3 regions of the Pseudoalteromonas ruthenica genome follow, and region 3 is predicted to be linked to each of the others. Evidence: predicted binding sites of a transcription regulator. Region 3 holds the regulator's gene; each other region holds the start of a gene.
What was found. The regulator FliA, encoded in region 3, starts transcription of late flagellar genes. The targets are predictions, from matches to a motif close to CTAAAGNTNNNNNNNNNNNNGCCGATA.

Region 1 (10,048 bases), 750 kb from region 3:
GTGTTAGTCTCACCGGTTACCTTGAACACGGTAACAGAGATTTTCTCTGGTACTGCTGGCTTTTTCTCAAACCACTCAGCATTTGCCCATGACTCGATAACTTGCTGCGCGTACTTATTACCTGCTTTAGCTTTTTCTTCCACGTCATAAAACGCGTCGAACATAAGTAAAGTGTGTGACAAGCCCTTTACGGCAATCGGTGCTAAAGCGTCGTCATCAAGAAGGTCTACCATTGGCGCAATATTGTAACCGCCAAGCATAGTACCTAGTAGCTCTGCTGCTTTTTCTTTATCAATAAGTGGCGTTTGCGTTTCGCCTTTAGCAACTGCAGCAAGGAAACCTGCTTTTACGTAAGCCGCGTCATCCACACCAGGTGGTACACGGTTTACAAGTAAGTCTAAAATGAATTCTTCTTCACCGGCTGGTGGGTTCTTAATAAGTTCGATTAAGTCAGCTGTTTGCTGAGCATCTAGTGGTGCAGGCACAATACCTTGGGCTGCACGCTCTTCAACATGTTTACGATATTCTTGAAGCACAATTTTGCCCTCTTGGTGACGTGAAAACAGCGCGTATCGCCAAAGCGCTTACGTGCTATTTATAAAATTTTGACACGAATACAATTATAAAGGCTTTAAAGATAGAAGAAAATTGCTGCCATTGCCCAGTAAGGAAATAGTCACTATAAATTTGATGAATATCAATTAAGAGAAGATATAAAGTGGTGAATGTTGAGTAATAATTATTTGCAACAAAAAAGCCCAGCATCGCGCTGGGCTTTTTCATCAGATGATACTTAGTTGCGATTTACTTTTACGCGTTCAGTTACAGAGATATGTGCTTCAACGCGACGGTTTTGCGCATGTGCTTGTGCAGTATTTGCATCGTTTAACAAGCGCTCCTCACCGAAGCCCACCGTATTGATGCGCGACTCGGCAATGCCGTCGTCGATAAGCTGGTTCGCTACGTGATCGGCACGCTTTTTAGAGAGCGTTTTGTTGTAAGCGGCATCACCCACTGCAGAGGCGTGACCTTCCAATAGCACTGTGGTTTTTGGATACTCTTTCATAAAGTCAGCCACTTCTTGAATATCATCAAAGTAACGCTGGTTTACGTCTGAGTTATCATGCGGGAAGCGCACTAACAAGCTCACTTTATCGCCTTTTTCCATGTAACGAGTACAGCCGTTCTCATCCACCGCATCGGTCATAGGTGTATTTGCGCAATTATCTCGCGCATCAATAACACCATCTTTATCGCTGTCTTTCGGCTCTTCTTTCACTACTGGAGCAACAACAGGCTCTGGCGCCGGCTCTACTTTTTTCGGCTGCGGCTTATCACCAAAGTGATAGCTAAGACCAAGTTTAAGGCCGAAATCTGAGTGGTTTTGGTTCAAGCCTTCGTAGTAATTTGCTTCACCATAGGCAGCCCAGTTATAAGTTAGGTGATGGCGAAAACCCACACCTAAATTTGCCGCATTGAAGTCGTTATAAACATCAAACTTCTTAGCACCCAACACACCATAAACGGTATCGTTAAAGTGGTATAGTACGTCCGCACCATAACGCTCGCCGGTTTTGTGATTGTCGGTATTTTCAATATCAAGCTCGAGTGCAGCGAACTCTAAGCGTGCAGTCCAATATTCGTTAAAGCGATAACCCACTTCAACACCTGAGCCAAAAGATTCGCCAATTTCAGTGCCTACAGGCGCACCATCGATGCGGTCCCAATCGGCCCAGAAATAATCCCCAAAAACACCAATATGGAGGCCTTCTTGCGGGTTTGTTTGTTCGTCAGCCATAACGCCTTGAGTTGCGAAAGCCAGTACAATAGCTGCAGAGAGTGATTTGATTTTCATTGTATCCATCCCATGTTAACGATTATCGAGCACGCGCTTAGCATTTGAGCGCCACACACCAGATTGAAAAAGCGGTTAATACTGCTTCATAAATCTGAGCTCGTTCGATTGTTATTGACTTTATTAGCTGGCATTTCTTGCTCTTATCGTAGCCACATGAATCAATGTGGTTTACGTCGTGGTCCAAGCCAACAGTTCATTTCCACACCCAAAGTGTAGACCGCAGTGAAGCAAAAACAAAAGCTTAGCCCCACTTTGTACTTTAAATTTAAACACAGGTTTGCTGAATAGCTGCTGAGCATCATATTAAAGTACTATGAACTGAATGTAACCAAGGCATTAAAAAAGCACCAAATGGTGCTTTTTGTTTATTACTCGCTGTCATCGCTGGGGGTCGATGGTGAGTCTTTTAACAGCTGCTCCAGCTGCGAGAACATCGCTTTGCTGTAATCAATAAACTCCTGCACTTTCTCTTGCTCTTTATCTTGATTGAGCCAAAGCATCAACCCCGATAACTCATTTTGCAGCCCTAAGTCACCCGCTTGCTTGTATGCCTCTTTCAGCGACTCATTGAAAGGTTGCAGCTCTTTGGCAACTTCCTTACCTGGAGCCGTGCGCTCATACTCTCTTATTGCAGCGCGAGTTTTAGTTTGTGTCAGATCCATAGAGAAGGCGACTAGCTCTGGGTTATCTAGCTGCAACTCACTGGCTTTATTGAACGCCTCATCATATTGGCCGCTAAAGAAGTCTTCACTTACGCCTTGCAGTTGTGCCATGAAATCATTTACAGCTTGCTGCTCATCTTCATTTAATTCGCCATTAACCGATAACGTGAAGTTTAATTCCTGCTTCTCAAACTGTTCAGATGCATAGCCAGCCCCTTGCTTTTCGCCGGGGGCAAATAAACTGGCTGCCGCACCAGCTTGGTAGTTTTGCGCTAAACTAACGACCACTTCATCGCCTTCAGCGGTAGTAAAACGATACTCGGCATTATTTTGTAGCTGCATATACTGAGCTTGGCTTACCGCTACGCCATTACCAATACTTTGCTCACCAAAAAGCGATTGCTCAAACTCATTGAGCCCTTCCTCAATACCTTTTTGTGACTGCTCAATGCCGGTTTTAATTTCGTCGTTGAGTAGCCCAGCATCTTCAAGCTCACCGTAGGCATCATCAATACCTGTTTGCACGCCTTCGCGCGCTTGCGCCAGCATTTCTTGTAACTTGTCGTCATTGGCGCCATCGGCTTTCGCTTTTTTCACCGCACCAGTGACAAACTGCAGCACATTTTTCACTACCTCTTCGAAGTCAAATAACGGCTTGCTTTGCTGTTTTGGTTGTTCGAGACCTAACGCTTGCGCCAATTTGTCATTCAATACCTTGGCACCCACTTGGCCATAACCCGATGAGTAACTATCAAACCTCGGAGAGTTAATCGCGGGCTGTGCCGGCGCATCGCCTTTATTTTTTAAACCAGAACGGTTGCTTTGGTTAAAGATATGATTTAAATCGCTAATTTTCATGAGCTAAGGCCCTCCTCTGCAGTGGTTGCCAAGCCTTGGCAGCACACATTCATGAGTCAATTAATATACTACTACCGCTGTTATCGGCAGCACGCACAGAAACTGTAGAAATTTTGTGCACTTTATAATGGCCGATACTGGACAAACCGTGGCAACTGCCTACAATAGCGGCGCACTTAATAACGAGAGGTTTGCATGCCAGTAATTGATATCGATACCAGCACCTATGACGCGCAGCTAACAGAAAAACAACAACGAATCACGACACAGTTTTCGCGCTTTGGTGTGCAACAGCTTGAAGTGTTTGCTTCGCCGCCGAAGCATTACCGTCAACGTGCTGAGTTTAGAGTATGGCATGATCAGGACGAGCTCTACCACATTATGTTTGACCCTGTGAGCAAAGAGAAGATCCGCGTTGATCACTTTGACCCGGGTGCGCCGTTAATCAATGACCTTATGAGCGCGCTTATCAACGAGCTCAAAGATGATGAGTTGATGCGCCGTAAACTGTTTCAAATCGATTACCTCACGACGCTGAGCGGTGAGGCGTTGGTGAGCCTGCTTTACCACAAGCCACTCAACGAGCAATGGCTAGCTGGTGCCAAGGAATTACAAGCAAGATTACAACAACGCTTTAATGTTGAACTCATTGGCCGTGCTCGCAAACAAAAAGAAGTGTTAGGAAATGACTATGTTATCGAGCGCTTGCAGGTAAATGGCCAGCAGTACGTTTATCAGCAAGTAGAAAACAGCTTTACCCAACCCAATGCCAAGGTGAACGAGCTAATGCTGGGCTGGGCTCAAGATGTGTGCGCCCCTTTGAATAATGATTTGCTCGAGCTTTATTGCGGTAATGGTAACTTCTCAGTCGCCTTAGCAGGATCTTTCAATCGTGTATTGGCCACAGAAATTTCGAAGTCATCGGTTAAATCGGCACAATACAATATCGCTGCTAATAAGGTGACTAACCTCGATATTATTCGTATGAGTAGCGAGGAGTTTACCCAAGCTATGCGTCAAGAACGTAGCTTTAGCCGCTTAAAAGACATCGACTTACAAGAGTATAACTGCCAGACCATCTTGGTTGATCCGCCGCGTGCAGGTATGGATGAGTTAACCTGTAAGTTGGTGAGTGAGTATGACAATATTGTCTACATCTCCTGTAACCCAGACACATTAGAGCGCGACTTAGATAGGCTAGCAAGTACTCATAAGGTAACGCGATTCGCGATTTTTGATCAGTTCCCTTACACCCATCATATTGAATCCGGTGTATTTCTCACTCGCAAGTAGCTGACATTATTTGCAGAATAAAAAAACCGCATCATTAAATGCGGTTTTTTTGTGTCTTTCTTAACTTATTTTTTCGCAAGAAAGTTAATCAGTGCGGCAATATCTTCGGGGTCGGTAACACCTGACTCACGACCTAGTAGTAGGCGATATTTACCATTAACAATAAAGGTAGGAACACCGCGTAGGGCCCCTTTTTCTTTAAAGTATTCTTGATCGCGCTGCATCTTCGAGGCTTTGGTGCGAATAGCAAAGCCTTTGAATAGCTTGTCAAACTTGTCGCCATCTACGCCGTTGGCAACAAAAATATCTTTCACATCAGCGACTTCGTTAAACTTAGCGCGCTTAGTGTGGATATGACTGAACATGGCTGCAATCAACTTGTCTTTTTGCGGCAGCACTTCAGCAGTCGCGAGTGCTTGTGACAGCATATCTTGATTCTCGGTGCTGCGGCCGCCCATGAAGTTAACGTGGCTTTTCTTAAAATCAACATCTTTGCTGAGCTTAGGTTTTACATCCATAAGCAAGCCTTCATAGGCGTTACATGCGGGGCAATAGAAAGAGAAAAACTCTTTCACTTCCGGCTTACGACTAGCTCTGTCCGAAACCACTTCATAGTGCGTGCCTTCTTCAAACTGTGCCGCAATCGCACTGATGGGCAGCGCCAATGCCATCATGGCTAAAGCAATGAACTTCTTCATCGAGTACTCCGATTATTTTTCTAATAAATAGTTTACGAGCTCGTTTAGCTCTTGTTGCGATGCCACTTTATGCACATGCACTTTGTACTTATCGTTAACGATGAGTGTTGGCACACCGGTCAAAGCACCTAGCTTTGAGTAAGTTGTTTGGTCATCCACGGCTTCTTTCTCGCCATTTACAACAGGCTCGCTCGCAGCAAGCATAGCGAAACGTTGGGCATCAATGCCTTGCTCTGCGAGCAATGCTTCCACAGACTCTTGCGTTTGTAATGGCTCGCGTTGACGGTGAATGCTATCGAAAATCGCCTGCGCTACTTCGGCATCTTTACCTTCTTCTTTGGCAACGAGGTAAGCCCGAGTTAGGCGGTTTTGCGCATCTTTATCAATACGTAAGAAGTTTACATGGCTCTTAACTAAAGGCACGCCTTCAGGCAGTGACTCTTCAAGCGCCCCAACAATGGGCTCAAGCTTGAAGCAATGAGGGCAGTAGAAAGAGAAAAATTCGGTTACTTTATCAGCTTCAGACGCTTCAGCTTCAAGTACTTGATAGTGCTCGCCCGCTTTAAAGTCAGCTGCCCAAGCGGCAACAGGTAGGCAAAGTAGTAGTAGTGAATATTTTAAAGTTTTTATCATAGTCATCTCAATGTATACATTAAACATCAAAAGCAGGTGCTTAAGGTAAAAGTTTTAATGGTGGCTCATCTAACGCCGCCAACTGCTCTTTTAAAGCCAGAGTTTGCTGTTCCCAGTATTTGTCTTCAGCAAACCAAGAAAAGTTCCGTTCAAACGCCGGATCTGACCAACGTTTTGCTATCCAGCCCATATAATGCACCATGCGCATGGCTCGCAATGGCTCAATCAATCGCAACTGAGAATGGTCGAAGTCGGCAAACTCTTCATATGCCAGAACCAAGGTATCAAGCTGCAATAACTGATTTTGCCTGTCACCACTGAGCATCATCCATAAATCTTGAATCGCAGGGACTTGTCGGCTGTCATCAAGGTCAACGAATGTCAGGGTGTTGTCCGCAGACCATAGAATGTTGCCAGCGTGACAGTCACCATGCAAGCGAATACTCTGCGAACAATCATAAAGTTGTACCGTTTTATCAATAACCTGTTGCAGTACAGTATAAAATGGCAGCGACATGGCTTTGCTCACCAAGTTACTTTGCTGCAAATGAACCTTAGCTTGATGCAAATACTCGTCGCACCCAAGCGTTGGTCGCTGCTCAAAAGCAGACGCTTTAGCTGTTTGATGCATCCGCCCGATTAAACGCCCGAGTTGCTCCAACTGATCCAGATTGTCCATTTCAAACTGCCGCCCCCCCACACTTGGGAACAGAGTAAAACGATAACCTTGATGCTTAAACAGGGTTTTGCCGTTGATTGTCAAAGGTGCCACTACTGGCACCTCAGCATCCATTAATTCTTGGGTGAAGCGGTGCTCTTCCAAAATTTGTGCATCGCTCCAACGCTCTGGGCGATAGAACTTTACAACATAGCGGCGCTTGTCCTCCGCCAAAAATTGATACACCCGATTCTCATAGCTGTTGAGTGCTAATAACCCCGACTCGGCATACAACTCAACCGAATCAAGAGCATCTAAAATGGTGTCAGGTGTCAAAGATGCAAAACTAAACTCGCTCACATTAGCGCCCTTTAAAGAAGTTGCTGGATTGCTTAAGCTGAGTGTCAGGGCTATCCACTGGGTAAAGCACAAACTCAAATTCGGTCATTGGCTTACGTAAGTCATAAGGGTCAATGATCACCGACAACGGTACATTATGGGAGCGCCCAGGCTGCACGGTGAACTCCTGCTCACCAATTACTTGATAATGCTCCAGCCCCTGCACTTCGACTCTAAAACGCTGTTCCTGCTGGGCTTTATTAAGAATTTTTAAGGTATAGGTATTCTCTACCAAGCCTTCCATATTGACTCGATACAGCTGATTACGATCGCGGATAATGTCTAAGTCCATCGGCACGCGCATCATAATATTGGCCGCCAGCGCACCAATAAGAATAAATAGAATGACTGAATAGCCAATCAGCTTGCCACGAACGGGTTTAGTTTTCTCTGCCGACGCTTCAAGATTGCGCTCGGTGGTGTAGGAGATGAGCCCGCGTGGATAATTCATTTTATCCATCACGCCATCGCAGGCATCAATACAGGCGCCACAGTTTATACACTCATACTGTAGGCCGTTACGAATATCGATGCCGGTCGGGCACACTTGCACACACAAGTTACAGTCGATGCAATCGCCCAAACCCAGTTCCTTTGGATCTTGTTTGCGCCCACGTGGACCACGTTTCTCACCGCGCTTAGCATCGTAACTGACTGTGAAGGTATCTTTATCAAACATGGCTGATTGGAAACGTGAGTAAGGACAAATATGCAAACACATGATTTCGCGCATCCACCCAGCATTACCGTAGGTGCATAGCGTAAAGACAGCAATACTTAATACCGCATAACCACCGGCTGAAAAGGTAAAAAAGTCGGGCAACAACTCACGAATAGGAGTGAAGTAGCCAACGAAGGTAATAGCGGTATAGAGAGAGAAAAGCAGCCAGCTACCATGCTTGGCTGTTTTACGCCAAAACTTATCAAAGTCCATGGGGCGCTGATCCAACTTTTTACGCTGGTTTGCAGTGCCCTCTATCTTCTCTTCGAACCAAATAAAAATAAACGTCCACACGGTTTGCGGGCAGGTATAACCACACCATACTCGGCCGTAAAAGGTAGTCACCAAAAACAGCGCAAAGGCAGCAATCATAAAAATAAACGCGAGAATGGTGAGGTCTTGCGGTAAAAACGTCAGTCCAAAAATGGTGAAGTGCTGGTTCATTAAATCGAATAACACTGCTTGCTGGCCATTGTAATTAATCCAAGGAAGTAACATAAAGGCCAACATTCCTACCAGACCAATACGTTGACGTAACAATTGATGGAGGCCTGTTACAGCGCGAACGTAAATGCGGTTACGGGGATTAAATCGATCGCTTTGCGCCGCACTGGGCTTTTCGATCTTCACGTCAGTAGGGATATTTTTTACCTTGATCCGCTGCTCTTTATCCATTGTCTTTCCTCAACGCCACGTTTTTAGGAAGGGGACAGTTAGTTTAACTGCTTAGAGTGCAAGTATATCAATTTAGCGACAAAAATGATGCCTTTGCAGGCATATATGATGGCTTTTGCTTGCTTTTAAAACACAGAGTTTACTAAACTAAGGCTGCGCTCGCAGTTACCTAGATCAAGGTTTAGTTATGAAGAAGTTATTGGTTATTATTTTTTTGGTGTTGGCTTTTTTCACCATAGACCACCCGATAGTAAAAGGCCCCCGCGACAAGCTGTTTAATCAGACCATGTCCGATTTGAGCGCGGCCAGTAAAGTGAATAAAGAAGTCAAAGCCAAACGAGCCCTAGAGCAAATTCGCCAACAGGTACGCTTGACAGACAAACAGGATCAACACCTAGCCTCTGCTTTGAATACCGTCAATGGCATGTACGCATGGGAGCGTAAATACTGTTTAAATCGCGAGCTTAATGAATATCTGTTTGGTGATGCTTTGCGCCAAAGCTGCTCGGTCATCGCCAGCACCCACTAAGTTATGGATTTCTCATCACTGACCAAAAAGCAAACCCAGTCGTTTGTGCAGCAAAAAAAATTGCTACAACGACTGTCTAAAGGTCAAGAGGTGCGCTGCGAGCACTGCCATGGAAAAGTTACCCTAGCTCTGGGTGAGCCGGGCTATGCGAGCGCACGGTGCGAAAAGGGCTGTACCGACGTGCTATTACAGCTATCCTAGCCGTCCCATTCTTGCTCATCATCAAATAAGCCACTTTGCACCGCAACAAGCTCAATCAGCTCAGCAAAGCCGAGGCTAAAGTCGGCCATCATATCGAACAAGACTTCGGCAAACTGTTGCTCGCTCTGCCCACTTTGTGCCGCTTGTGCGCAAAATGCTTGTTGCTCACTGAACAAACTCAGTACGGTCACCGCTTGTAGCAACATCTCGCGACTGTCATCATCCACCGCCTGCGCCGTTAGCAACGGCTCAATATAATAGCTAACACCAATCGCAAACCCTTGGCTCCACAGAAGTATAGGTGCATCATTGGCAAAGTTATGCTGCCAAGGCTGACGCAATTGCACAACCTTACGCAGGTTGAACCCCTCACTATAAACTTGATCGCTCACCTGTTGCTGCGCATTCATTAACGCAAATAATACGCTCTCATCGCTCTTCGCGGCTTGCTCGCCCAACACATCGACTAACCATTGCTCTGGCTCGATAGGCTGAGGGGCGCACACAAGGGCAAACAAGTAGCCTTGCAGCTGTACAAAGTCCATTGCGTGGTCATGTTCATCCAAGTATTTTTGCAGTTGTTGCTGCACATTGTCGGTCATTAGAAGTTGATCCTATAACGCCCATCACTGGTTTGGTTGCCAAGGAACTGTACAGCATCATGCACATCCTTAGGTAGACTCGCATCCGGCTTTACAAAACCACTTGCTGTAAGTTGACTACGCTCGTTAAGGCCCGCATCAACTTGCAGCCCAAGGCGATTCTCTTTATCAACTTTCACGCTAATACCGCCGTTTTTACAGGCTAACTGTCCTTCTAATTCACCAATACTGAACCAGCCATTACGCCCTTTCACGGTGATA
Region 2 (10,048 bases), 1.1 Mb from region 3:
GCCACCCGCCGCCGCAAACGCAGGTAAATTTGCCTTAACCAGTGACTGGGCCTCCAATATGAGCCAAGCGCAATATGCCGATAAATTTACAAAGATACAGGACTATTTGCGCAGCGGCGACTGCTATCAGATCAACCTGGCACAGCGCTTCAGTGCCACATATCAGGGCTGCGAATGGCAAGCCTATCGCCGTTTACGCAGCCACAACAGCGCCCCCTTTTCTGCTTTTATGCGTTTACCGCAAGGCTGCATTTTATCCATTTCGCCAGAGCGCTTTATCGAAGTGCACCACAATCAGGTCGAAAGCAAACCGATTAAAGGCACGCTGCCGCGCAGCAGTGACCCTAAAAAAGATCAAGCCTTGGCAGCACAGTTGGCAAGCTCCCCCAAAGACCGCGCCGAGAACGTCATGATTGTCGATTTACTGCGTAATGACCTCGGCAAGGTTGCGAAACCGGGCTCGGTGCATGTGCCCTCACTTTTTGCCATAGAGAGCTTCCCCGCTGTCCATCATTTAGTCAGTACCGTGCAGTCGCAATTGGCTGAGGGCAAAACGGCGCTCGACCAACTGAAGGCCGCATTCCCGGGTGGCTCTATTACCGGTGCCCCAAAAATCCGGGCGATGGAAATCATTGAAGAGCTCGAACCACATCGGCGCAGTGCCTATTGTGGTTCAATTGGCTACATTAGCGCCTGCGGTGATATGGACACCAGTATCACCATTCGTACCTTAGTGGCCAAAGACAATACCCTACATTGCTGGGCCGGTGGTGGCATTGTTGCCGACTCAGATGTTGCCTCTGAGTACCAAGAGACTTACGATAAGGTAAATAAAATCTTACCGGTATTGACGTGATAAAATCACCCCATGCGGCGCTCTCATGCGCTCAGGTTATTGCGCGGTTTAATCTCAGTGCCGCGCCCTCCAGCTTTGTTCCAATCCACCCAAAGCGCCGTAGCGCCGTGGTTATGCTGCTCTCAGAGTCTGAGCACGGAGCACAAGTGTTGCTGTGTAAACGCGGCGCCCATCTGCGCCATCATCCCAGCCAACTGTGCTTTCCAGGAGGAAAGCAAGAGCGCGAAGATAAGACGCTTGCCCACACCGCCCTACGAGAGCTGCACGAGGAGCTAAATATAGACAGCAAAGATGTCACCATCATCGGCCGTCTCGATGAGGTGAGCACCCTCAATGATATGAGTATTACGCCGTATCTAGCACAGCTACGCGCCGGTGCCCGTTGGCAAATTGATCAAAATGAGGTCGAAGCCGCATTTTTTGTGCCTCTGGCTGAACTATTGGCAACCCAAAACTGGCAGTCTCTGCGGGTCGAGCGGCAACAAAAAAACCTCCACTTTCGCGTTTTTAAAACCCCTTATGGTCTGCTGTGGGGAGCAACCGAGCGAATTATTGAGCGCTTTACGAAGCGCCTTGGTCCGATCAGCTAAAATTAGTGTACAGAGGATTACATCCCTGGTGTTTAACGTTATGATGGGCGCCCGTTCAAAGGCAATGTGAGTATAGATTTTATGATCAGTGCATTCGATATGTTTAGCATTGGCATTGGGCCGTCGTCGTCCCATACCGTAGGCCCAATGCGCGCATCTCGGTTGTTTGTGCAAACCCTGCAAGAGCAAGGCACACTTGAGGATGTTACCGAGGTAAAAGTAGAGCTGTTTGGTTCCTTGGGTCAAACCGGTGTTGGCCATGGCTCAGGTAAAGCTGTTATTTTAGGGCTCGCCGGATACGACCCAGAGACGGTCGATGCCGACGCCGTGCCCGATATTTTGGCTAAAATCGAGCAAGAGCAGGTTATTTATCTCAATAAAACCCACCAGGCTAAGTTTCCAAAGCAAGGGGCGATTGTATTTCATCGCCGCAAGACCTTGCCCAAGCACTCTAATGCCATGGAGATTATTGCCTTTAAGGGTGATGAACGCATTGCCTCGCAAGTGTATTACTCTATTGGTGGCGGCTTTATCGTCAGCGACGAGGACTTTGATAAGGAAAAGCAGGCTGCGCTGGATATCCGTGAGCAAAATCCTGCCCCCTACCCGTTCGATAACGCACAGCAACTGCTAGAGCTTTGTAAGGAATCCGGCCTGAGCGTCTCAAGCCTAATGATGGCCAATGAGAAGACCTTGCGCGACGAAGCTGATATCAAAGATGAGTTATTTCATATTTGGCAGGTGATGAAAGCCTGTACTGAACGCGGTATGCGCACCGAAGGCATTCTTCCCGGTGGCCTAAAAGTTCGCCGTCGCGCACCCAGCTTATATTTAAAGTTAAATGTTGAGAACAATAACGACCCACTTAGAGCAATGGATTGGGTTGACCTATTCGCTCTTGCCGTGAACGAAGAAAACGCCGCTGGGGGTCGAGTAGTCACTGCCCCCACCAACGGCGCCGCAGGTATCCTGCCGGCAGTACTCATGTATTACCACACCTTTATCAAAGAGGTGGATCGCGATATCGCCACGCGCTATCTGCTGACCGCAGCAGCAATTGGTATCTTGTATAAAAAGAATGCTTCTATCTCCGGGGCCGAAGTGGGTTGTCAGGGCGAAGTGGGCGTGGCCTGTTCGATGGCTGCGGGCGCCTTAACGGAGATTATGGGTGGTAACGTAGTGCATGTAGAAAATGCCGCTGAAATCGGCATGGAGCATAACCTCGGTCTCACCTGCGACCCTGTGGGCGGCCTTGTGCAAGTGCCTTGCATAGAGCGCAACGCCATGGGTGCGATTAAAGCTATTAATGCCTCACGCCTAGCCATGCGCGGCAGCGGTGAGCAAAAGGTCTCCTTGGATAAAGTGATTAAAACCATGTGGGACACCGGCAATGATATGAAAACCAAATACAAAGAAACCGCTCGAGGCGGTCTGGCGGTAAACATCATTGAGTGTTAATCGCACAAAAGAAAGGCGCCAACAGGCGCCTTTTTAATATCGTGACACTGATCACTTAGCGCACTGGCAACTCGATGCTTTCAAACATCGCATCGACGTCATCTTGATTACGTAATAAGCAGGCTTTTTCAACCCGATCTTTGGTCAGGTGCGGCGCGAAACGCTCAATGAAGTCATACATGTAGCCACGCAAAAACGTTCCTTTACGGAAGCCGATTTTGGTCGTGCTTGCCTCAAATAAGTGGCTGGCATCAATGCACACTAAATCTTTATCGGTGATTTCATCAACTGCCATCGAGGCGACCACCCCGACACCCAAACCTAAACGTACATAGGTTTTTATAACGTCCGCATCAGTGGCGGTGAAGACTATATGAGGTTCTAACCCCTGAGCATTGAACGCTTTGTCTAGCTCTGAGCGACCCGTAAAGCCAAACACATAAGTGATCAGCGGAAACTCAGCAACATCAGCAATACTAAGGTTATCGGCTTTTTGCGCCAGCGGGTGAGTTTTCGCCACCACAATACTGCGATTCCAGTGATAGCAAGGCAACATCACTAAGTCGGAATACAAGTGTAAGGCTTCTGTTGCAATAGCAAAATCAGCATCTCCACGTGCCGCTGCATCAGAGATTTGCTGCGGCGTACCTTGATGCATATGCAATGAAACCGCCGGGTACTTTTTCATAAAACCTTGAATGACTTCCGGCAAAGCATAACGCGCTTGAGTGTGGGTGGTGGCAATATTAAGTTTACCTTGGTCTGGCAAGGTATGCTCATTGGCTACAGCCTTAATTCCCTCGACTTTGGAGAGAATCTCACGAGCAATATTGATAATGTCTTTACCGGCACTGGTTACGTGCGTCAGGTGCTTGCCACTGCGTCCAAAAATTTGCACCCCTAATTCGTCTTCCAACATACGTACTTGTTTGGAGATACCGGGCTGCGAAGTATAAAGACTCTCCGCTGTGGCGGATACATTGAGGTTGTGATTAAGCACCTCAACAATATACTTTAGCTGCTGTAGTTTCATGGTCGTTGTTACTTTCTATTATTATTTTACTTGCGATTGCACCAGGCGTTATACGCAGTGGCCTAGACCCTAATCTTCCTGGTGAATGGGAAGGCAAATCAACACCTTGAGCCCATCTTCTTATACATTTTAGCTATTGCGATTAGCTAGGCTAGCACATTTAATTATGTCTCGGTACTGTTGATTTATGTTCAAGGCTGCGATGTTCTCCTATACTCTTATTTTATTTAATGTTATTTCATGAATTTAACGTGTATTACTACCCCAACCTAGGTTCTTTCGGTTAAGATGGGTGGTAATTGGGCAACTCAATGAGTAAGAGAATCGGGGTATGATAGTCTCTATCATTATTATGTTAATTGTCGCGCTTATCGTTATTGCGGTTTGGGTAAGTGCAGTGCAACAGCATAAAGAAAAGCAAGAAGCTCAGCGCCGCCAAGAGCTCGCAAAGCAGAAAAAAATAATAGAAGAGACGGAAGAAGTGCTGGTCAACAGTGTCAATATCCCGTTATCTAATAATGTGATGATGATTCTTTATCGTCGAATTCACGATGCGCTTGCCGCCATGGTTGAGTTGTCACCCTCCTCGAAAGAGCTTAAATCTCGGCTTAATGATGCAAAAACTCGCTTAATCAGTGGCGTTGATGAGAGCGCCAATATGGGCGAGAACTTTGTTCTTCCCGATCATGACAAACAGCTTATTTCATTGATACAGGGAATAAAGAAGCTGCGTACCATCATGCGCTCTGAACACAGCAAGGGCAAAATCGATACCCCTGTGTTTATGCAAGAGGACAAAACCTTTGAGCGCCTGCAATTAAAGATAAATATTGAAAGCCAAATTAAGCGCGGCGTGGCTGCAAGAAACGCCAATATGGTTGGCTCGGCACGGCAGTATTTCGAAAAGGCGTATGCCACAATTACCGCCCTGAATTACAGCGACGACTATGTCACAAATAAGAAAAATCAGCTTGAGGATTATCTCAACGAGATCAGCTCTGAGTTGAAAGCCTCTAACGCCTCCGCCCGTAAAAAACGTGAAGAGGAAGAAAAAGACGATTTGGATGTGTTATTCGCGCCAAAGAAAAAGTGGTAACAGCGTAAATCAAGCTATAACAGATAGGCCGATATCAAACTTCGCCTATCTGCTGCCTGTACCGGGCCATGCAGGGTAAATACCTTACGTAAAATCTGCCCACTACCTTCAATCATTGAGCCATACATACCATCCAGCTGTGTGTGCGAACACCCAAACCAAACTCTCCATAATGCTGCGCCGGTACGCAGGGCTAGCCATGATCTGAGTGTGCTGAAGTACAACTACGAAGTGCGACGTCAAGGAGCGACAATTGACAATAGAGGCTGGTTTTTTGAAGCTCGTTGGCTCATACAAAAAATAAAGGCACAGCGTCATAGCTGTGCCTTTTTAGCTGTTATATATGACCTTGCTTACTAAGATAAAAACATGAACTTAAGCAAAAATAGTACTGTTAGAATCCACACACTCAAGCTAATCTCCGCCCCCTTATTACACACTAATTTCACCGCCGTATAGGCGATAAAGCCAAGGGCAATGCCGTGGGCAATGGAAAAAGTTAACGGCGTCATCAACAGCACCACGGCAACTGGAATCGCATCTGTCATATCATCCCAATCAACCAGCTTAAGGTTTTGCAGCATGAGCACCGAGACATACAAAATCGCACCCGCTGTTGCATAAGCTGGAACCATGGCTGCCAAAGGAGCAAAAAACATCATCAGTAGGAAGCAACAGCCCACCACCACAGCTGTTAAGCCTGTACGCCCACCCACTGACACACCGGATACCGACTCGATGTAGGAAGTGGTCGTAGAGGTGCCGAGCATAGAGCCTGCAATTGTCGCTGTACTATCGGCACTCAGTGCTCGACCCAAACGTGGCATGCGCCCTTGCTCATCGGCCAATCCCGCTTTTTGCGTTACCGCCACCAAGGTGCCTGAGGTGTCGAACAAATCCACAAACAAGAATGCGAAAATGACACTGAGCATGGATAACTCTAACGCCGAGGCAAAGTCTAATTGCATAAAGGTAGGAGCGATGGACGGTGGCGCTGAGATCACCCCTTGATATTCAACCAGCCCCAGAGATAACGCAATGCCTGTAACCAACATAATACTGATCAATACGCCGCTTTTGATATCACGATACAACAACGCCGCTATTACGAAAAAGCTCAGGATAGCGAGCAAAGGCCCACTGCTGGTAATATCACCCATCTGTACGAGCGTGGCTGGACTGGCAACAACAATACCCGCGTTTTTCAGTGCAATGAGCGCCAGAAAAGCGCCAATCCCCGTGGCGATAGCGCGCTTAAGTACCAGTGGAATGGCATTGATTATCCACTCTCTGACTTTAAATAGGCTCAACGCTAAAAAGATACACCCCGACATAAATACCGCCGCTAAAGCCGCCTGCCAGGTGTAACCCATACCTAATACTACGCCGTAGGTAAAAAATGCATTTAAGCCCATGCCTGGCGCTAATGCCAACGGATAATTCGCCCAAAAACCCATAATGAAGCAACCGATAGCAGCAGCAATACAGGTTGCGACAAATGCTGCCCCTTGGTCCATTCCCGCCTCTGCTAGCATTGCCGGGTTGACAAACACGATGTACACCATGGTGATAAAGGTCGTGAGTCCTGCGATAACCTCGCGCTTAACGGAGCTTCCATGCGATTTTATTTTGAACAGTCTTTCGAACATAGGAGTAAACAATGATACGTAAAATAGAAGCGGCGGATACTAGCATAAATGCGGACAAATGACCGCATGTTTACACAGCAATATTGGCACCGAAACACGGCTTTAGCTTCTTCGGTATCGCTAAGCGTTTAAAGCAACAAACAAGACGTTTAAAAAAGAAACAAAAAAAACTTGCACTGAATAACTGTATAAACTACTGTATACACATACTGTATAAAACACTGTATATGGTTCACAAAATCCACAGCGAGGCAATTATGTTACATACAGCAAGTGTTCGTCATGTTAAAAGCTATCAGCAAGATAACCCTAATGTGATCAATATCGTAAAAACTGAGGATGAGATCTCTGCAACATTTGAGATGCTTAAAATCGTTCATCGCTACAATCAAAATAATGGCTGGACGCTATTAGTCGCCCCTGACAATGTGCCTAGCCGTCACCTATTGGACGCTTGCTCTATCGACACGAATAAATTGCTGGTAATTCGGGCTAAACATGTTGTTGATATGGAGTACATGCTTAATTGTGCGCTGCAAAATGGCCGTTTTGCGGCGGTGATCACCTGGACGGACATTTTAAAACAGCAACAACTCGAAGCCTTACAACTTAATACCCACCAAGCTAAAGCACAGCTTTACTGTTTCACTACCGAGCATAACGCCAGCGAACAAACAACTGTGCCCTCGCAGTTACAAGTCTGCTAATATATTGGCGTGATTCCTTGTAGTTAGAAAATGCGATGTGCCATTGTGGATTGCCGCAGCCTTTTGCTGATTGCTGCGGCCGGTTTGTAAGTAGAGCTATTGATGCCCCCGACGCCCAGAGCCTCATGCGCTCTCGTTATAGTGCATTTTGTGAACAAGCTATTGATTACTTATGTTTTACCTGCTCAGAGAAAGCCCTAGAACAAAACCCCAGAGATGAAGTGGCTGAATTTGCCCAAGCTGCGCATTTTGTACGCTTACACATAATGGATTATGAGCCTGGCGATGCTTTGGCCTATGTTGAATTTAAGGCTTTTTACATCATTGCTGACACCCTTCACTGTATTCATGAACGCTCACAGTTCATTCAACGCCACCACCAATGGAAATACGACAGCGGACGGTTGTTTGAAGCCGCTGATGTAAAGCTTAAACGCAACGATCCCTGCCCATGCTTAAGTGGCAATAAATTCAAAAAATGCTGTATGCCTTGATGTGATGCCGCCGCCCGGTGGCAGCTTTAGGTATTCGCTTAATTAGTACAAGAAACCCTTGGCTCGCACCTGCTATTGCACCCTGATTAGCGCGCTCTGACTGGCCAAACGCCATTATGCGCAGGCCACTACGCGTGTGCTAAAGACGAGGACTTATTCATATCCACAAGTTGATCGTAAAAAGCTGCACTATCCATTTGCGGCTCGTTCAGTGGCTCATATTGGCGATGATGTTTTGCCTGTACGCTCGGATCGCAATTGTCAATTATAGGTAGTGGAACATAGGTTTTGTCGTCTCGCACTGCCAAAGGCTCGGGGGTTAGACACTCTTTTAATCGCAGAGTTGTCATTGAGCTTTGCGCCAATAATGCCCTGTCATGCTGAGCTCTATCTATGTGGTAATCCGGTAATGCCGTTGGTTTTGCAGGCGCAGCGCCCAACTGTAATCGCAACTGCTGCTCATCCACTTGGTGAGATTCTAGTTCCGATTTGGGAAGGTGAAACTGGGCAAAATCGAGTGCATCTGCTGATAATGATGCTAACAGCCAAGCAAAGTCTCCACGACGGGCCTCATGGACACTGCGACATAATTGCGAGTCCATTTGTAGTTCGTTACGAATGACGGGCTTAACTTGCATAAACTTTATTCAACCTGAATTACTTCTAAGCAGTTATCGGCCTTTTTTCAGCTTTCTTTAGTTTTTTTCTTTACTTGGACTCTGAGTTTGCTATTATCGCCGCCGTTGTTTAGGAGGGGTTCCCGAGCGGCCAAAGGGATCAGACTGTAAATCTGACGGCATTGCCTTCGCTGGTTCGAATCCAGCTCCCTCCACCACTTAACAACACACATCATTCTATCGGAGGGGTTCCCGAGCGGCCAAAGGGATCAGACTGTAAATCTGACGGCATTGCCTTCGCTGGTTCGAATCCAGCTCCCTCCACCACTTTCCTATCGTACAAAATCCAACAGATGTGCATTCTCTTTAAGCCATAATCGCGCTTGGTCGGTATGCTCGTAGTAGCCATTAACCAGTGCCCAAAATTGATGGCTGTGATCCATATGTACACGGTGCGCCAGCTCGTGAACAATGACATAGTCAATAACCCAATGCGGAGCTCCTGCCAACAAGGTATTAAAACATAACTCACCGCGCGAATCGCAACTGCCCCAACGACGCTTGTACACTTTAACACTAATGCCGTTAGCGGCGATATTCATCACCTTTTGCCACCGCATTATGCGGACCGATAAGTGATCAGATAATTCATCGTGCATCAGTGCCAATAGCTGTTGATTAAAATAGCGCTGGCGATGCTTCACTCGCTTACTGATTACGATGTTTATCGATTGGTTATCTGTCTGCTTAAGTGAGCTCTCGCTTACCTCTATTGCACGTAATTGACCGAAAAGCATAATGCGACGATGTAGCCAAGGGTTATACCTTGCCGCTTCAATATCAGATTGCTTATGTAATTGTTTGTTTATCCACGCCTGTTTGCTCTCAACGAAGTCTGCAATGAAATCACCACATGCCCCATAAGGCGCTTTCACACTCACTTGCTGATTTTTGACCACCAAAGCGAGCGTTCGTCGACGGCTGTAGTGCACATCATATTGCCTACTCATATTAAACCTTTGTTGTAATTACTTGAACTAAAAGGGTTTGCCAAACAATGTGCTAATATTAAGTACATCCTTTGCAGCGCTTACTAATATGATACCGTAATTACGCTCTTGGGTAAGCTTGCAGCGCACTCATAAATAACTAAACTCAGCCGTCGCTGCGCTGATAGAACAGTCAGTGTCATTGTAAGATACAGGGCGCTCTCACTTTTGTGCGCGACAGGTGTTTTTCACTGTGCTAGGCTGTGATTGCCACTTGGCATCCGTTGTTGGAGTATCGAAGTACTTTATGCTTTCTCAATTTTTTATCACCGACCCTGCTCCCGAATTGCTGGTCAATGGCAGCTATGATTGGGCCTTAGTGTTACTTTCGGTCACTGTTGCTATTTTTGCATCTTTCTTTGCGCTGCAATTAAGGGAATTTGCTCAACAACAACGCCACACCCCATTTTATCGCATGGCACTGCCAGCAAGTGCCGCCGCTTTTGCCGCTGGCGTGTGGAGCATGCACTTTATCGGAATGCTGGCATTTAGCCTATGC
Region 3 (10,048 bases):
GCTAATCCCCACTGAGATTCTCCAAGCATTATCACATACTTATAGTTTAATGCCTGTTCCAAGTTTTTGTCATATTTTTCTGGCATTACCCAGCGGGCGGTGTCCACAAGGCTGACTTTTTCATCGCGGTTTAACATCACCCCTTTAAACCAAGGTGGTTTCCCGAATAATTGGTTTACTTCACCAATCTGGTGAATACCACCGAGAGATTTCAGAGGCACTGCTAATAGCAAACCAGCCACGTCAAAAAACAGCGCCTGAAACTCGCCCTGCATATATTCTTCTCGCGCCGCCTGTGGCGCGCGCAGCTTAGTGCCTGAGGATGCAGGTTTTGCCTTATTAATTGCCCGAGCAATATCCTCAACGTGCGTGCTGGATTGCTGTTGCTGTTGCTGTTGCTGTTGCTGTTGCTGTTGCTGTTGCTGTTGCTGTTGCTGTTGCTGTTGCTGTTGCTGTTGCTGTTGCTGTTGCTGTTGCTGTTGCTGTTGCTGTTGCTGTTGCTGTTGCTGTTGCTGTTGCTGTTGCTGTTGCTGTTGCTCGCGAGCCTGTGCTTGCTGCTCTGCCTGCGCAAGTAACTTTTCAAGTGGCTCAAGTTTATTTGCCTGAGGGGATTCAGTGATGACCGGCTTAGCTACCCGCCTAGGCTCTGCTTCTTCTTTAAGTAGCGCGCTGAGGTACTCCTTCATCACCTTTTCATTAGGACCACTCATGCATCCACCTGCTTGTTTTGCAAATAGTCTAAGAGCGCACGGTAGGCTTGTACGCCTCGCGCCTTAGCACAGTGCTTACTAGGCACCTGCTGCGCAAGGCTGGCATCGCGAAACTTGGTATCAATGGGGATCACACCCGGCCAAACACTGTCATGATACGTAGCGCGCAGTTTTTTGTATGCATCCAAAGAGGCATTGGTGCGCTTATCATACATAGTCGCGACCACCGTGTATTGATAGCTATAGGTTTGTGCACTTTGCTGCATCAGCTCCATCGTGCGCATCATGCGATCTAGTCCTTTGAGCGCAAGAAACTCAGTTTGCACAGGTATGAGCACGCGCTCGCTTGCTGCCAACGCGTTCACCATTAACACCCCAAGTACCGGTGGGCAATCGAGAATGGCATAATCATAATGTTCGCTGATTTTCGCTAATACCTTTTTAAGTATTAACCCCATGCCGTTTTTATTACCCATGCTTCTATCAAGCGTGGCGATGGCCATGGTAGCCGGCAGAATATCAATATTTTCGACACCGGATGGACACAGCGATTGCAGTATTTCCTCACTCGCCATATTTTTACCGCGAGTGAAAACATCGTAAGCACTCACTTCGATGGCCTCTGAATCAATACCAAAATAGTAGGTAAGCGACGCGTGAGGGTCGGTATCAATTAATAAGACACGCTTTCCTTGTTCAGCCAATAGACCGCCTAAAGACACCGTTGTGGTGGTTTTACCCACCCCGCCTTTTTGGTTCGCGACCGTCCATACCTTCATTATTGCTGTTCCTCATTGCGCGTCGTAATACGAATACCGCCATGGGGTAGTTGTATTATTTTTATTGTATTGTCAGTGCTTGGCAGCTCTTGCTCCACTGCGGGCTCAACTGATTCAACGGCACTGTCTTGTTGCCGGGCCTCTTGCAGTGGCAAGGCAAACTTTGAAATTGCGATGACCACTTTACGATTTTGCGCCCGCCCTTGGGCAGTATCATTGTCAGCAAAAGGGGTGTACTGCCCATACCCTTCCAACGCCATTCGCGCAGGGTTTATGCCTAGGGTTTGCAACTCTTTGACTACGGCCGCTGCACGTGCCGCTGATAACTGCCAATTGGAGCGAAACATTTCGTTATTGATACTGCGGTCATCGGTATAGCCACGCACACGCAAGTAGTTGCGCATTGGCGAAATAATCTCAGCAATACGAGCCACCACTTGTTCGGCACGATTCGTCACCGTGGCGCTGGCGCTTGGAAAAAGCAGCCCCGAACTCATCTCAATAGTAAGCCAGTTCTCATTCAGTTGGAGCTGTGCATCACCTTGGCGAATTTCATTAAGCAAAGTGCCAGTTAACTTATCTAACAAAGTTTCTAAAGGCTCTCCGAGCTCTTTTTGCTCGATAAGACTCACGTCTGCTTGCTCTGGAATCAACTTTGAGCCACGAATAGGCTCTTTGACAATACTCTCACCTTCTAACACATTGTCATTGACGGGCAGTGGTTGTTGCAACACACCGTCCCCTGTGGATTGCTGCTGCTCAGTTAATATGGGTTGAGTCACTTGGGTAGCACGGTCAAAAAATTGCTCCAACGTCTGAGAAAAAATAGCAAACTCTTCGTCTTTTTTATTGATAGCAATCGCGTACATGACCACGAACAAGGCGAACATAATGGTCATATAGTCAGCGTAAGAAACGAGCCAACGGTGGGTGTGTTGCGACTCCTTTACATGACCTCGGCGGTGACGAATGCGCATCATATTAGTACCCTGCACTAACATGGCGCTCAGCGCAGTAAGCCTCGAGTTTCAACTCTATATTTGCGGGCGTCTCTCCCTGCTGCATTGCCATGATGCCCTCAGCGATGAGCTCATGATAGAGCATTTTTTCTTCAATCACTTGCTTTAGCTTGTTGGCAACGGGCAGGAATAACAAGTTGGCAAAGCCTACGCCATAAATCGTGGCCAAAAATGCGGTGGCGACCCCAGCACCCAATTTATCGGGTTCGCTAATGTATGCCATCGCCTGAATGAGCCCGAGCACAGCCCCTAAAATACCAATGGTCGGCGCATATCCTCCCATGGCTTCGTAAACCCGAGCTGCATCTAGCAACCGCTCGCGCTCTAACATAAGCTCGATTTCTAGGGTGTCACGCAAGCGCTGCTCATGAGAGCCATCAATCAGTAAGCTTAAACCTTTAGCGGCATAAGGGTCTTCACTTACGAGTGCTTGTTCCTCAAGAGCCAGGTATCCTTTTTGACGTGCGGTACTGGCCCACGATTTAATCTGCTCAATCCCAGCTTGGGTATCATAAAACGGGGGAACAAATACCCACTTAAAGACTCCCAAAGCCTTTTTGAAGGTCGCTAGTTGCGATTGCAACATCACGGCACCTAAAGTGCCGCCAAGGACAATGATCAGTGCCGGTCCATCAATCAGCCCTGAAACCATACCGCCCTCGAGGCTATAGCCTAAGGTAATGGCGATAATGGCAACAGCAAGGCCAATTATGGAAAGTTTATCCACAGCCAACTTCCTTGAGTAAATGCGCGGCAACATCGTCAAGAGCCACTTGGTGGTCATGCAAACCGGCACTGGCTATCGCTTGCGGCATGCCATACACAACACAAGACTGCTCGTCCTGCGCCCAAACCCGTGAGCCTGATTGTTTGAGCATCCGCGCACCTTCACGACCATCAGCGCCCATCCCGGTCAGCACAATAGCTAATACATCACCGCCAAATGCTTTTGCGCTACTGGCAAAAGTAACATCAACACTGGGTTTATAAGTAATTCTTGGGTTGTCGTCTTGAAATACCTTCAGAGTTTGCTGTTGAGCGCGGCCATCAAACATCATTTGCTGACCACCTGGTGCAAGATACGCCGTTCCAGGTTGCAAACGGTCTCCCTGTTGCGCTTCTTTTACCTTGATTTTGCAAAGGTTATTCAAGCGCTGCGCAAACGCAGGAGTAAATGCGGCCGGCATATGCTGAATAAGCAAAATAGGATGAGGAAAATTGGCTGGCAGCTTGGTCAGAATCGTTTGCAGTGCCACAGGCCCCCCGGTAGAGGTGCCAATAGCCACCAACTTGTACTTTTTGCCGCTGGGCTTGAATTGGCTAGCGCTTTGAGGCCGAGTCGAAGCTCCTTGGTTAAAGCTTCTATCAGGTTGCGCTGAACTGCGTGTGGTGACACTGGGGCGCGCTGGTGACGATGCCGTTGTCGAGGTCGTTGGGCGATTAAAACGCGAAAGACGACGACGTCCTAGCTCGCGCACCTTTTGTCGAAGTATCTCAATCGCATCTTGGTTGTTGCGCGCGATGTCTTCAAACTTTTTCGGTAAGAAATCCAATGCCCCGGCATCAAGTGCATCCAGTGTGGCACTGGCTCCTTCACGCGTCAGTGAGGAAAACATAAGAATAGGCGTTGGCGATTTCGCCATGATTTGTTTCACCGCAGAAATACCATCTAACACTGGCATTTCCACATCCATGGTGATCACATCTGGGCGTAACTTAACTGCTTTTTCCACCGCATCGGCGCCATTGACAGCTGCGTCAATGACTTCGATATTGGCATCACCTTCAAGAATTTCAGTAACCCGGCGACGAAAAAAGCTTGAGTCGTCAACTATTAGAACTTTGACAGCCATTTAATACTCGATTTTAGTTAACGCTGGAGCGCCCAGCGTAATGTTTTAGCATGCTTGGCACGTCTAGAATTAAGGCTATGCCACCGTCTGAGGTAATTGTCGCCCCGGCCATACCTGGTGTGCCTTGCAGCAACGCATCCAGAGGCTTTATGACTACTTCCTCTTGACCAATCAGCGAATCCACCACAAAGCCGACCTTTTTAGTACCAATTTGAACGATGACGACATGGCCTTCGGCTTTACGTTGGGTGCGGTCCGCACCTTTGACTAACCAATGCTCTAAATAAAATAGTGGTACAGCTTTTTCACGCACAATAATGGTGAGCTGGCCATCAACAATGTTAGTTTTGGTCAAATCAAGGTGGAAAATCTCACTAACAGCCGCCAATGGCAGAGCAAAGGTTTGTTCACCAACAATCACCATCAGCGTTGGCAAAATAGCAAGCGTCAGCGGTACTTTGATATCTAGACGGGTACCAACACCGAGCTGTGAGTCGATATTAATGGTGCCGTTAAGCTGGCTGATCTTGGTTTTCACCACGTCCATACCCACACCACGCCCAGAAATATCAGAAATTTCCTCTTTGGTGGAGAATCCAGGTGCAAAGATAAGGTTATAGGCTTCCGTGTCACTCAAACGAGCGGCTTGGTCGTGATCAATAACCCCTTTGCTAATAGCAATTTTTTTCAGTTTTTCGGCATCCATCCCAGCGCCATCATCGTGGATGCTCAGGAGAATGTGGTCGCCTTCTTGAGAAGCCGATAAGCGCACCGTACCGGTGCGAGGTTTACCTGCTGCTTCTCGAACATCAGGCATCTCAATACCATGGTCCACTGAGTTACGTACTAAGTGCACGAGTGGGTCAGCTAGGGCTTCGACAAGGTTTTTATCTAAATCAGTCTCTTCCCCTTCAAGGACCAAGGAAATATCTTTTTGTAAACTACGGGCAAGGTCACGTACCACACGAGGGAAGCGGCCAAATACTTTCTTAATTGGCTGCATCCGAGTTGCCATCACCGCACCTTGTAGGTCGGCGGTGACCACGTCAAGATTTGAGATAGCCTTACCCATAGCTTCACTGTTGTTATTATTCGCTAAGGTAATAAGACGATTACGTACCAATACCAGCTCACCCACCATATTCATGATCTGGTCTAGTCGTTTGGTATCGACGCGCACTGTCGTTTCTGCTTGTGGCGGTGGCGCGGCTTTAGGTGCCGGTTTTTTGGCATCACCACTACTAGGCGGGGTGCTCCCCTTCGCTGCACTCGGCGCTGGTTTTGCGGCCGCTGGCGCTTTACTAGGCGCTGGCGTTGCCGGCGGTGTGTCTTTAGCTTTACTTTGGCTTACTGGCGCCGCAGGCTTTTCAACCGGCGCTGGCGAAGCTTCTGCCGAGCTTGCTTTAGGCGCATTGCCTTTGCCGTGCAGCTCATCAAGCAGCGCATCAAATTCATCTTCGGTAATGTCTTCATCATCACCACTGGCCGACTCTGATTCGCCCGATGTAGTCGGTGCACTCTGCTGCGCAGCTCCCTGCTCTTCGGCGCTCGGCGCGGAACCATTATCGCTAATGGCACCAAAGCTGCCTGCTCCATGTAATTCGTCTAGTAGCGAGTCGAACTCATCATCGGTAATATCTTCATCATTACCGGATGCCCCAGCATCCGCTGACCCTTCACCCACAGACGGGCCTTTGCCTTGACCGTGCAATTCATCGAGCAAGCTTTCGAATTCATCTTCGGTGATTTCGTCAATCGCTTCGCCTTCGTCACTGTCAGCACTTGGCGCATCGAACAAAATATCATCACCAAAATCATCGGCCCCTGATGCGACGTCATTTTCAGGCACAGGTTCGGGCTCAACAACAGGTTCACTCGGAGTTGCGGCAGGTTCAGGCACAGCAATAGGTGCCTCATCTTCGGTTTCAGGTTCGCTCAGTTTATGCAATACAGCAAGTAACTCAGGGTCTGCAGGTTGCGGCTGCTCTCGTGCTTGAATAAGCGCAAACATGTCGTTAATTGTATCGAGCGCTTGCAGGATCACATCCATCAGTTCAGAAGTAACCTGGCGCTTACCTTGGCGCAGAATATCAAACACATTCTCAGCACCATGACAGGCATCCACCAGCTCATTCATGCCAAGAAACCCAGCTCCCCCTTTAACAGTGTGGAAGCCCCGGAAGATAGCGTTGAGCAAGTCTTTATCATCAGGGTTATTTTCAAGCTCTACTAACTGCTCAGAGAGCTGCTCCAATATCTCACCTGCTTCGACTAAAAAGTCCTGTAAAATATCTTCATCTACTTCAAAGCTCATGCAGCCGCTCTCCTCTTTAGAAGCCTAAACTAGACAACAAGTCGTCTACTTCATCTTGGCCTGAGACCACGTCATCACGTGATTCTGTGTCTATAATTGGCCCTTCTGGACCTTCTGCGTTCACAGCTGGTTTTGCTTTTTGTTGTTCAACCACCGGTTCTTCACCTTCGTTGCCCGCAAACACAGTTAATAAATTAATAAGGCTGTCTTCTACCTCGCGCACCAGCTCGATTACGCGGCGAATTACCTGCCCTGTTAAATCTTGGTAGTCTTGCGCCATCAGCACATTGTTAAGAAGGTCGTGCAGCTCCACTGTGCTGCCTTGAGAGCGGTTCATAAAGCTATCAAGCTGATGACACAACTGCTTGAACTCACCTAATTCGAGATCGCGACGCATCAATTTATCCCAAATGGGTTTAATTTGATGTAGTTCAGTGGATAGCTGCTCAGCGATAGGCAAACTGGCTTCCACGGCATCCATGGTTTTATTTGCCGCCTGCTCGGTCATTTCCATCACGTAATTAAGACGCTGCTTAGCATCGGGAATGGCTTCTTGCGTGAGGTCGTTCAAGCGCGTATCGAGTTGGAAATTCTTCAACGACTCGTGAAGTTGCCGCGTCAACTTGCCAACCTCAGCAAACAGTTCGGACTGTTCCTTGGAGGCAGCATCGAGGATCAGCTGATCGGCTTTCTCCTGCTCACCTTGCTCAAGAAACGATACAAGCTGTTTGGCTTGCTCTAGGGTAATGTGAGGTGCAGCGGGAGCTGACATAAACCTCTCCTTCTCGGTTAACCTAAGCGCTCAAATACTTTATCCAGCTTGGTTTTTAATGTAGCTGCGGTAAAGGGCTTAACGATGTAACCGTTCACGCCAGCTTGGGCAGCGGCAATGATTTGTTCCTTCTTCGCCTCTGCAGTTACCATCAGTACTGGAATGTGCTTTAAGCTGTCGTCGGCGCGAATTGCACGGAGCAAATCGATACCCTGCATACCTGGCATGTTCCAATCGGTAACCACAAAGTCAAACTCTTGGTTTTGCAACATGGGCAGCGCGGTACTACCATCGTCCGCTTCTTGCACGTTGGTAAAGCCTAAATCACGCAATAGGTTTTTAATGATTCTTCTCATAGTGGAAAAGTCATCGACCACGAGAATTTTCATGTTTTTATCCAAAGTATCCTCCAGTGAGGTATGAACCTTTATTCTTACTACTAATTGACCCAGTCATTGACTTTCGCCTTGAGCTTAATCATTGCCTGACCATGTATCTGACTCACACGGGACTCACTTACGTCCAGTATTTGCCCAATTTCTTTTAAATTCATTTCATCGTTATAGTACAACGATAATACCAATGCATCACGCTCGGGGAGAGAATTAATTGCCGCTACTAATGCTTGGTTAAAGCGTTCGTTGTGAACGCTGGTGTAGGGCCGCCCCGTTTGAGATTGTTCACTGCTCGGGGTGAGTACATCTTCATCGACACCTAAGTCTTCGATACCGAGCACTTTAGAGCAATTAACATCGTTTAAAATATGATGGTATTCATCGAGCGAAATATCAAGTTTTTCAGCTACTTCAACATCCTTTGGTTCCCGACCTAGGGAGGTTTCCAATTCATGTACAGCGGTAGCTACAGCGCGGCTATTGCGATGTACCGATCGTGGAGCCCAATCTCCCCGTCGTACTTCATCAAGCATCGCACCACGAATACGAATACCAGCAAACGTCTCAAAGCTGGCGCCTTTACTGGCGTCAAAGGTTTTTGATGCCTCTATGAGGCCAATCATGCCGGACTGAATGAGATCATCGAGCTGCACACTCGCTGGCAGTCGCGCCAGCAAATGACATGCAACACGCTTGACCAGCGCGGCATGGCGCTCGACCAGAGTGTTTAATTGTAATTGATCTTGATATCCAGCCACTTTATTCATAAATCCGAACAACAGTTAATTATTGACCAGCTTTTCAATGAAGAACTCCAAATGCCCCGATGGTTGATTAGGGGTTGGCCATTTTAGTGCCTTGCCAGCGAGACTTTTCAGCGATACCGAAGCGGGTGAGTTAGGGAATAACTCCACGACGGCTTTCTGGCGACGCGTTGATTTACGCATGTTTTCATCATAGGGCACGGTGGCCACTAATTCGAGCGCCACATCTAAAAATCGGTCGGTTACTTTGGAGAGTTTGGCAAATAAGTCTTGCCCTTCACGCTGGCTGCGCACCATATTGGCAACGACTTTGAATTTGTATACGCCATGTTCACGACTAAGCACCTTGATCAACGCGTAGGCATCGGTAATCGAGGTTGGCTCATCGCAGACCACCACCACAACATCTTGCGCAGCACGCGAGAAGCTCAGTACCATATCGGAGATACCGGCGGCGGTGTCGACAATGAGGACATCAAAGTCGTTATCGAGCTCGCTAAACGCACGGATTAAACCTGCATGCTCTGCGGCACTCAGTTCAACCATGCTCTGTGACCCCGATGTTGCCGGAGCAATACGAATGCCCGCAGGCCCAGTTACCAGTATATCGCGCAGTTCGCACTCACCGCTTAGAACATGAGAAAGGTTCTTTTCAACACGCAGACCAAGCATAACGTCACAGTTTGCCAGTCCTAGGTCAGCATCTAACACTAAGACTCGTTTGCCTTGCTGACCCATGGCAATAGCTAAATTCAAAGAGACATTGGTTTTACCGACGCCCCCTTTGCCACCGGTCACGGCGATTACTTTTACGCCTTGGCTATTGTTTTGATTCATTTTTCGAAGGCCACTTGCTTGATCGTGCACTGTGTTAATCATACATTCCTACTGCCTGAGACGCCACTGTTTGGCGCCCTGCTGGTGCCGCTGATTTTTGTGTTTTTTGGCGTTTGATAAACAATTGTTCAGCTTTTCTAACCATTTTTTCTGAGTTAGCAACGCGAATATCTTCTGGAACGCGTTGACCGTTAGTAAGATACCCTATTGGTAAGCGATTTTGAATCGCTACACTAATAATCTCGCCTAAACTTAGACTTTCATCAAGTTTGGTGAAAATACAACCACTTAAGTCAACTTTTTGGAAGTGCCTTACGGTTTCTTGAAGCACTTCATGTTGTGCTGTGGCACTGAGCACTAAATAGCTACGAATATCGACTCGCGTACTACGCATGAGCGTGTTTAATTGCTCACTTAAACGTAAATCGCGCTGGCTCATTCCCGCAGTGTCAATTAATACTAGACGTTTATTGCGTAATTGATAAAGCACATCGGCCAATTCATTGGCATCTTTTACTTGCTTCACAGGGCAACCAATGATGCGTCCATAAGTTGCTAGCTGCTCGTAAGCACCGATACGATATGTATCCGTGGTGATCAGCGCA

Region 1: PRUTH_RS13930 (DUF5610 domain-containing protein) is a predicted target of FliA. The motif match lies at 3,460-3,486, and genes of this name have one in related genera.
Region 2: PRUTH_RS07115 (VC2046/SO_2500 family protein) is a predicted target of FliA. The motif match lies at 8,556-8,582, and genes of this name have one in related genera.

Annotation. Positions count from the first base shown of each region.
Region 1 is NZ_CP023396.1:2,960,360-2,970,407, forward strand. It holds gene acnB (bifunctional aconitate hydratase 2/2-methylisocitrate dehydratase) at 1-536, opposite strand, end outside; gene PRUTH_RS13925 (OmpA family protein) at 794-1,855, opposite strand; gene PRUTH_RS13930 (DUF5610 domain-containing protein) at 2,227-3,378, opposite strand; gene trmA (tRNA (uridine(54)-C5)-methyltransferase TrmA) at 3,574-4,671, shown strand; gene PRUTH_RS13940 (thiol:disulfide interchange protein DsbA/DsbL) at 4,737-5,369, opposite strand; gene PRUTH_RS13945 (thiol:disulfide interchange protein DsbA/DsbL) at 5,382-6,002, opposite strand; gene PRUTH_RS13950 (serine/threonine protein kinase) at 6,043-7,020, opposite strand; gene ccoG (cytochrome c oxidase accessory protein CcoG) at 7,022-8,455, opposite strand; gene PRUTH_RS13960 (hypothetical protein) at 8,643-8,984, shown strand; gene PRUTH_RS13970 (UPF0149 family protein) at 9,182-9,787, opposite strand; gene PRUTH_RS13975 (type II secretion system protein N) at 9,787-10,048, opposite strand, start outside.
Region 2 is NZ_CP023396.1:1,498,492-1,508,539, forward strand. It holds gene pabB (aminodeoxychorismate synthase component I) at 1-856, shown strand, start outside; gene PRUTH_RS07080 (NUDIX hydrolase) at 853-1,446, shown strand; gene PRUTH_RS07085 (L-serine ammonia-lyase) at 1,528-2,904, shown strand; gene cysB (HTH-type transcriptional regulator CysB) at 2,960-3,937, opposite strand; gene PRUTH_RS07095 (hypothetical protein) at 4,269-5,033, shown strand; gene PRUTH_RS07100 (NCS2 family permease) at 5,390-6,682, opposite strand; gene PRUTH_RS07105 (SulA-like leucine-rich domain-containing protein) at 6,940-7,389, shown strand; gene PRUTH_RS07110 (YchJ family metal-binding protein) at 7,515-7,883, shown strand; gene PRUTH_RS07115 (VC2046/SO_2500 family protein) at 8,012-8,521, opposite strand; tRNA gene PRUTH_RS07120 (tRNA-Tyr) at 8,634-8,718, shown strand; tRNA gene PRUTH_RS07125 (tRNA-Tyr) at 8,743-8,827, shown strand; gene PRUTH_RS07130 (M48 family metallopeptidase) at 8,833-9,510, opposite strand; gene PRUTH_RS19295 (MHYT domain-containing protein) at 9,797-10,048, shown strand, end outside.
Region 3 is NZ_CP023396.1:436,112-446,159, reverse strand. It holds gene PRUTH_RS02090 (chemotaxis protein CheW) at 1-710, opposite strand, end outside; gene PRUTH_RS02085 (ParA family protein) at 707-1,489, opposite strand; gene PRUTH_RS02080 (OmpA family protein) at 1,489-2,469, opposite strand; gene PRUTH_RS02075 (flagellar motor protein) at 2,471-3,235, opposite strand; gene PRUTH_RS02070 (protein-glutamate methylesterase/protein-glutamine glutaminase) at 3,228-4,361, opposite strand; gene PRUTH_RS02065 (chemotaxis protein CheA) at 4,375-6,675, opposite strand; gene PRUTH_RS02060 (protein phosphatase CheZ) at 6,692-7,447, opposite strand; gene cheY (chemotaxis response regulator CheY) at 7,465-7,848, opposite strand; gene PRUTH_RS02050 (RNA polymerase sigma factor FliA) at 7,887-8,609, opposite strand; gene PRUTH_RS02045 (MinD/ParA family protein) at 8,625-9,485, opposite strand; gene flhF (flagellar biosynthesis GTPase FlhF) at 9,478-10,048, opposite strand, start outside.